DNA from 3 places in the Streptomyces sp. NPDC014991 genome. Region 1 is predicted to be linked to each of the others. Evidence: riboswitches for the same ligand, from Rfam matches in the RefSeq annotation. Region 1 holds a riboswitch; each other region holds the start of a gene.

Region 1 (2,251 bases):
CCGGTGGTCGGCGACGTCGTAGCCGCCGTCGGCGAGTTCGGAGGGGTAGAAGGGGCTCAGCCACAGGGCGTCCACGCCCAGCGTCGCCAGGTGGTTCAGGCGCTGGGTGATGCCCCTCAGATCGCCCAGCCCGTCGCCGTCGGCGTCGGCGAAGCTGCGCGGATAGACCTGGTAGATGACGGCCTGCCGCCACCAGTCGGGGTTCCTGGACGAGAGGTCTGCCATGCGGGCTCCCATGGACGGACGACGGTACGGACCCTGTATCTGTCCACATTGCCCGGAAAGGGAACCTTCCTCGAGGCCGGTCAGAGGGCGCAGTGCTCCAAAAGGCCGCGTACCTGCGCGTCCACCACCCGGTAGCGCACCACGCGTCCCTCCTTCTCCCCCGCCACGACCCCGGCCGCCCGCAGCAGCCGCAGCGCCTGGGAGACGGCGGGGTCGTTCATGCCGGTGGCGATCGCGAGGTCGGAGACGGCGAGCGGACCGGTGCGGTGCAGGGCGAGCAGCAGCGCGAGCCGGTTGGGGTCGGCCAGGAGGGAGAAACGGCCGGACCAGGTGCGCAGGTGATCCGCGTCGCCGATGGCGGCGATCGCCTCGCACACCCGGTGACCGTCGATGGTGCGACGGTCGGCTCGGTCGGCAGGCACGAGATGCATGACGCCATCCTCGCAGGCACCGATGTGATCTTGAATACCTGCGCAGGTGCGCAGCTATGCAGAGAACCGCACGCCCCTCTACGGTGGGCGGGCCGTGGTGCTCGGGAAGTCGATGCAAGGTCGACGCGGCCCTCGCCACTGTGATCAGGGAGTTCCCGTTCCGTCCGGCAGCCGCCGGGCCACTGGTCGTACGCGACCGGGAAGGCAGGAACGGCGGACGTGGACCTGTAAGCCAGGAGACCGGCCACGGCAGCTCACGAAGTGATCCACGAGGTGCTGGAGCGTGAACCTGATGACCGACGCCGCGTCTTTCCGCTGGCGACGTGAGGACACCGTCAAGACGGCGGGACTGCTGGCGGTGATAGTCGCCCTGCACGTCGTCGCCTTCGGGATCCTCTTCCTCCTCGTCGCCCCCGAGCACTACCGGGTGGGCACCGACGTCTTCGGCGTCGGGCTCGGCGTCACCGCCTACACCCTCGGCATGCGGCACGCCTTCGACGCCGACCACATCGCCGCCATCGACAACACGACCCGCAAGCTGATGGCCGACGGCAAACGGCCCGTGTCGGTGGGCTTCTGGTTCGCGCTCGGCCACTCCAGCGTCGTCGTCCTGCTGGCGCTGCTGATCGCGGGCGGCACCTCCCTCGCCGGGAAGGTCATGAACGAGGGATCCAGCACCCACCAGGTGCTCGGCGTCCTCGGGACCACCGTCTCCGGCACGTTCCTCTACCTCATCGCGGCCCTGAACCTGGTCGCGCTGGTGGGCATCCTCAAGGTGTTCCGCGCCATGCGCGCCGGGGCGTACGACGAGAAACAGCTGGAACGGCACCTGGACTCACGCGGCTTCATGAACCGGCTCCTCGGCCGGCTCACCAAGTCCGTGTCCCGTCCGGGCCAGATGTACCCGCTCGGCTTCCTCTTCGGCCTCGGCTTCGACACGGCCACCGAGGTCACGCTGATGGTGATGGCCGGCTCCGGCGCGGCGGCCGGCCTGCCCTGGTACGCGGTCCTCTGCCTGCCGCTGCTCTTCGCCGCCGGGATGAGCCTGTTCGACACCCTCGACGGCACGTTCATGAACTTCGCCTACCAGTGGGCGTTCTCCAACCCCGTCCGCAAGGTGTTCTACAACCTCGCCATCACCGGCCTGTCCATCGCCGTCGCCCTCTTCATCGGCACGATCGAGCTGGTCGGCGTCCTGCACGAGAAGTTCGACCTGCACGACGACCTCACCGGCTGGGTCGCCGGCCTCGACCTGGACAACGTCGGCTACCTCATCGTCGGCCTGTTCGTCGTCGTATGGGCGGCGGCGCTGGCGTACTGGCGGTTCGCCAGGGTGGAGGAGCGCTGGTCGGAACGGGTGCCGGCCACCGCCGACTAGGGTCTTTCGTTCGGATCGGGCCGGATCGGGGCCCGCGAGCCCGGCATGATCCGAACGAGAGGGCCTAGCGGCCGACCGTCTCCAGGTACAGCTTCACGTACCGGTCCACGTCGACCTCCAGGGCCACGTCCACCAGGGCGTGTTCGCGGCGGCCCCCGTGGATCTCGGACTCGCCGGGGCGGGGCCGGCGGTCCACGACAGTCTGGCCCCGGGACGG
Region 2 (2,251 bases), on a different contig from region 1:
CCCGGCAGGCCTGCGCCTGCATGGCCTGCGCCCGCCCGATCTCCGCGCCCTCGAGGGTGACGAACGAGTTCAGCGACATGTTCTGCGCCTTGAACGGCGCCACCTTCACGCCCTGGCGGACCAGCCAGCGGCAGATCCCGGCCGTCACGACGCTCTTGCCGGCGTCGGAGGTGGTGCCGGCGACGAGGAGACCCCCGTTCACTTCCCACGTCCCTTCATCAGGCCGCGCGCGGCGAGCGTGGTGCCGAGCGCGAGCAGGCCGACGCGGCGGGAGAGCCGTACGGCCCGGTCGATGTCGGTGACCCGGACCGGTCGTCCGGTGCCGCCGTTGAGCACGGGCCGGTGTTCCACCCGGCCGCCGTAGGAGAGCGTTCCGCCCAGCCGTACGCCGAGGGCGCCCGCGAACGCGGCCTCCACGGGACCGGCGTTGGGGCTCGGATGCCGGGAGGCGTCGGCCCGCCAGGCCCGCGCGGCACCGCGCGGATCGGGTCCGGCGAGGGTGGCGAGTACGGCGGTGAGCCGGGCCCCGGGCCAGCCGGCGACGTCGTCGAGGCGGGCGGAGGCCCAGCCGTAGCGCCGGTGGCGGGGCGACCTGTGGCCCACCATCGCGTCCAGGGTGTTGACCGCCCGGAATCCGAGCAGCCCCGGGACGCCGGCCACGGCGCCCCAGACGAGGGCGCCGACCACGGCGTCGGAGGTGTTCTCGGCGACCGACTCGACCACGGCCCGGGCGATGCCGTCGGCGTCGAGCGCCTGCGGGTCCCGGCCGCACAGGTGGGGCAGCCGGGCCCGGGCGGCGTCGACGTCCCCGGCCTCCAGCGCGCGCCCGACGGTGCGCGCCTCGCGGGCGAGCGAGGTGCCGCCGACGACGGCCCAGGTGGCGGCGGCGGTCAGCGCGGCGGAGACGGCGGGACGGGGGCGTGCGGCGCGTGCGGCCGACGCGCCCAGCGCGACGGCGCCGCCGGCGCACACGACGGTGTGCAGGGCACCCCAGCCGCGGTGGTCGTGCCACAGGGCGCGTTCCACGGCTCCGGCCGCCCGGCCGAACGCGGCGACCGGATGCCCGCGGCGCGGATCGCCGAGGAGCAGGTCACCGAGGAGGCCGGCGGCGGCGCCGTACGCGTATGTGCGATCGGCACCCATCGGCTCAGCCGGCCGTGGGGAGGGGAGCGGTCCGGGTACGGGTCCTCGCTGGGCAGCCGAGCATGTCGCTGTAGGTCCTCACTCAGGGTGTCCGCGCCCTGGTTCGACGTGAATCGGCGGCGAGAGTTCCTGGCTCCCGGGGATCGCTCCCCGGTGACAGTGGCGGGACCGCGCCGGATTCGCACCGGCTTCCTCTTCTGCCGCCGTAGATGGCCTGGGCAGTCCACCACGCACCCGGAAGGGCCGTCAACTTGCCGTTGACCTGCGTGGGGAGAGTGTGCCGATCCCCACACCTCGCGGGATGTGCGGGCCGGGCGGGGACATGACGGAGGCTCCCCCGCACGACCGGTGCGGGGGAGCCTGTGAGGGAGTCCGGGTCAGGCCTTGGCCACGACCAGGTGGATGCCGTACGCCACCGCAGCCGCGCAGGCCGCGAAGCAGAGGTAGGCGCCGGTGACGGCGAGGCCGGCGGTGCCGCCCTGCGCAACGGCCTTCTCGCGCCGGTTCAGGCCCGCGATGCCGATGGTGAACAGGGTCACCAGGCCCACGGTGGCCACGAGGCTCACTCCGAAGACGGAGCCGAGGGCCGCCCAGTCGATCTTCATGGGGATGCTTCCTTCGGTAACCGGGGTGACCGGGCTCAGACGGTGGCGGCCGGGGCTGCCGGGGGAGCGGGCTCGGCGGCCGGGGCCGGGCTGGTGGCCTGCCGCGGGAAGGTGAGGTCCAGGTCGATGGCGACCGGGCCGGCCGGGGGCGGGGTGACGGCGGCGATGGCGGTGGTGACCACACCGGCCGGCTCGCCGGTCTCGTGCACCACGTTCGTGTGGTCCACGACCTCGCGGCGGGAGAACTTCCAGATCGCGGCGCTGGAGGCGACGAGGAAGACGGCGACGGCGGCGGTGCCCCAGTCACCGAGGTCGGTGACGGACTCGGCACCCGCGCCGACCAGCGCGGCGGCCGGGAGGGTGAGCGCCCAGGCGACGAACATGCGGGTCGCGGTGGACCAGCGGACCACACCGCCCTTGCGGCCGAGGCCCGCGCCCATCACCGAGCCGGAGACGACGTGGGTGGTGGAGAGGGAGAAACCGAGGTGGGCGGAGGCCAGGAT
Region 3 (2,251 bases), on a different contig from region 1:
GTTCTGGCGCCTCGACGTGCCGCCGCTCACGGCGACGGAGGTCACCGGCCGGTCCGGACGCTGGAATCTGCGGCTCGGACACCCGCTGGGGAACGCGTCCGCCCACTGACGCCGGCCGGTGTCCCGACAACGCGGGAGGGCCCTCGGACGGATCCGGAGGGCCCTCCCGCGTCAGGTGGCGGTTCGGTGCGGCGCGGCGACCGACCGCCCGGTGCCGGACGGTACGGGCTCCGGGCGCAGCAGCCGTTCGGCGAACTCGCCGAAGAGCAGGCCGAAACCGGCCCACAGGACGGCCTGGACGGCCAGCGCGGAGAGACGGAACCGCCACAGCAGGGCGGCCGGGAAGTCCTTCGGCACCTCGTTGACGGCCGGCAGGAAGGCGTAGGCCAGGGCGGTCACGAGGACGAAGGCGGCCACCGCGGCGACGGTGGCGTACCAGGTGCCCAGCCGGGGTGCGAGTCGCTTGCCCAGGAGGGTGGCGGCGACCGCGAGGAGCACGCTGAGCAGCATCATCAGGAAGTACAGGCCGGTCCGCTCGCCGATGGTGCCGGGGTCGCCGACCGACGGCGGGTTGGCCGGGTACTTCAGGAACGGCACGACGTACACGGCGAGCAGCGCGCAGCCCGACAGCAGCAGCGCGGTCGCCCGCGGGGAGAAACGGCCGACGCGGCCGAGCGCGAAGCAGAAGGCGAGTGCGACGATGCCGCCGAACGCGACCCCGTAGACGAGGACGCCGGTGGCGAGGCCGGCGGTGGACTGCACCGAGCGCGGGACGACTTCCGTCCCGTGCGTGTGGGAGTGAGCGTCCTCGAAGCCGATCGCGCTGTCGACGCTCGGCTCGCCGAGGAAGTAGGCGGTGAGCAGGGCGAGCACGCCGGCGGCCAGGCCGGCGAGCATGCCCCGCACGAGGAGGTTCCTCACCGTCGCGGAGTTCATGGGTGGGGGCGTCCCTCGCGTCAGTGGCAGGGGAAGCCGAGCAGATGGCGGGCGTCGTGCACCCACTCGTGGACGTCCGTGCCGTCGAGCACGGAGGTGGCGCCCTGTTCGGCGCCGACGAAGTACAGCAGGACGAGCATGAGGATGCCGAAGAAGACCGCCCACGGGGCGATGGCCTTCAGCGGCAGCTTGGCCGGTACGGCGGGGAGGGTGGCTGTCGGCCGGGCGACGGTCTGCGCCATGGCAGGACCTCCTCTGGGAGTTCGCGTCCCATCTCGGTGGTGCACAGGACGACGGCCACGGGTCTGACTCACGAACACCCGGAGGCTCTCGCATACAGTGGCGCGACCGTGCCGGACTCCCACCGGCTTCCGTCGACCGTCGTCGATGTCGGACGGACAGTACCGCGTGGTGCCCGCCCGGCCAAGAGCGCACCGCGGGCGGGCGGACGGCCGGGTGCCGGCGCCCGCGGCGCCCGGCGTACGCCCCCTCGGACGCACGCCCCCCTCCCCGACGACACCCTCGTCGAACCCGCCTGCGGCGATGACGCCCTCGACGGCCGCCCCGGCCGCACGGGTCACAGGTGCAGCCCCACATGGTTCACGATCAGCCGCTTGCCCTCGGGGTCCAGGGCGAAGTAGATGCGTCCGGCCTCGTTGGGCGACACGGCGTCGCGGACCTTGATGTGCGGCAGCCCGTCCCGGCGCTTGTGCTCGAACATGAAGTAGCGCTTGTCCTTGTTCTTGCTGAGCTTCTCGTCGCTGTTCGCGAACCTCAGCCCGTGGTGGTCGTAGAACCACTGGTCGAGTCTGGGCCGCTTGCCGGGCTTGGTGTACAGGTCCATCGCGGCCTGCGCGAGGGCGATCAGCTGGTCGGTCATCTCCTCGGGATACGGGTACTGGGAGGCCTTCCACGCGCGCGCCGCCCGCACCGTGAACACGATGCGCTCCTCCGACGTCCTGGCGAGAGCCTCGAAGGTGGGCACGGCGTCCGTGCCCAGGACCGGGATCCCGTGCCAGACGTCCGGCTCGGCCGCCTGCCCGGCCCCGCCCCGCGACAGGTCCAGGTACAGCTTCTTCCAGTAGTCCCGGTCCTGGCGCAGCGTCTCGGCCGCGGCGGCCTCGGACTGCGCCTTGTCACGTTCCTCCATACAGCTCTGGGCCATGTCCTCCCACGACCTGGCGTCCTCCTCCAGCTGCCGCGCGCGTTCCTTCAGCGCCTCGAGCTCGGCGGTCGTGTCCCCGGCGGCCTGTGCGCGCGACAGCCGTTCGGCCGCTCTGCGTGCCCCGGCCCGGTACGAGGCCTGCCGTGCCCG

What was found. A riboswitch is a leader RNA that binds a small molecule or an ion and turns the genes downstream of it on or off. The one in region 1 is predicted to bind cobalamin.
Region 2: another riboswitch for cobalamin. It lies ahead of ACF1BE_RS30890 (cobalamin biosynthesis protein); the one in region 1 lies ahead of ACF1BE_RS05510 (HoxN/HupN/NixA family nickel/cobalt transporter).
Region 3: another riboswitch for cobalamin. It lies ahead of ACF1BE_RS09460 (CbtB-domain containing protein); the one in region 1 lies ahead of ACF1BE_RS05510 (HoxN/HupN/NixA family nickel/cobalt transporter).

Annotation. Positions count from the first base shown of each region.
Region 1 covers NZ_JBIBVY010000002.1:331,683-333,933, reverse strand. The annotation lists gene ACF1BE_RS05520 (glycoside hydrolase family 13 protein) at 1-225, opposite strand, end outside; gene ACF1BE_RS05515 (ArsR/SmtB family transcription factor) at 306-656, opposite strand; cobalamin riboswitch at 735-920, shown strand; gene ACF1BE_RS05510 (HoxN/HupN/NixA family nickel/cobalt transporter) at 949-2,034, shown strand; gene ACF1BE_RS05505 (nucleoside hydrolase) at 2,099-2,251, opposite strand, start outside.
Region 2 covers NZ_JBIBVY010000027.1:50,484-52,734, reverse strand. The annotation lists gene ACF1BE_RS30895 (cobyric acid synthase) at 1-202, opposite strand, end outside; gene ACF1BE_RS30890 (cobalamin biosynthesis protein) at 199-1,143, opposite strand; cobalamin riboswitch at 1,244-1,386, opposite strand; gene ACF1BE_RS30885 (hypothetical protein) at 1,521-1,748, opposite strand; gene ACF1BE_RS30880 (anion permease) at 1,784-2,251, opposite strand, start outside.
Region 3 covers NZ_JBIBVY010000004.1:203,705-205,955, reverse strand. The annotation lists gene ACF1BE_RS09470 (histidine phosphatase family protein) at 1-109, shown strand, start outside; gene ACF1BE_RS09465 (CbtA family protein) at 172-936, opposite strand; gene ACF1BE_RS09460 (CbtB-domain containing protein) at 957-1,178, opposite strand; cobalamin riboswitch at 1,217-1,351, opposite strand; gene ACF1BE_RS09455 (hypothetical protein) at 1,514-2,251, opposite strand, start outside.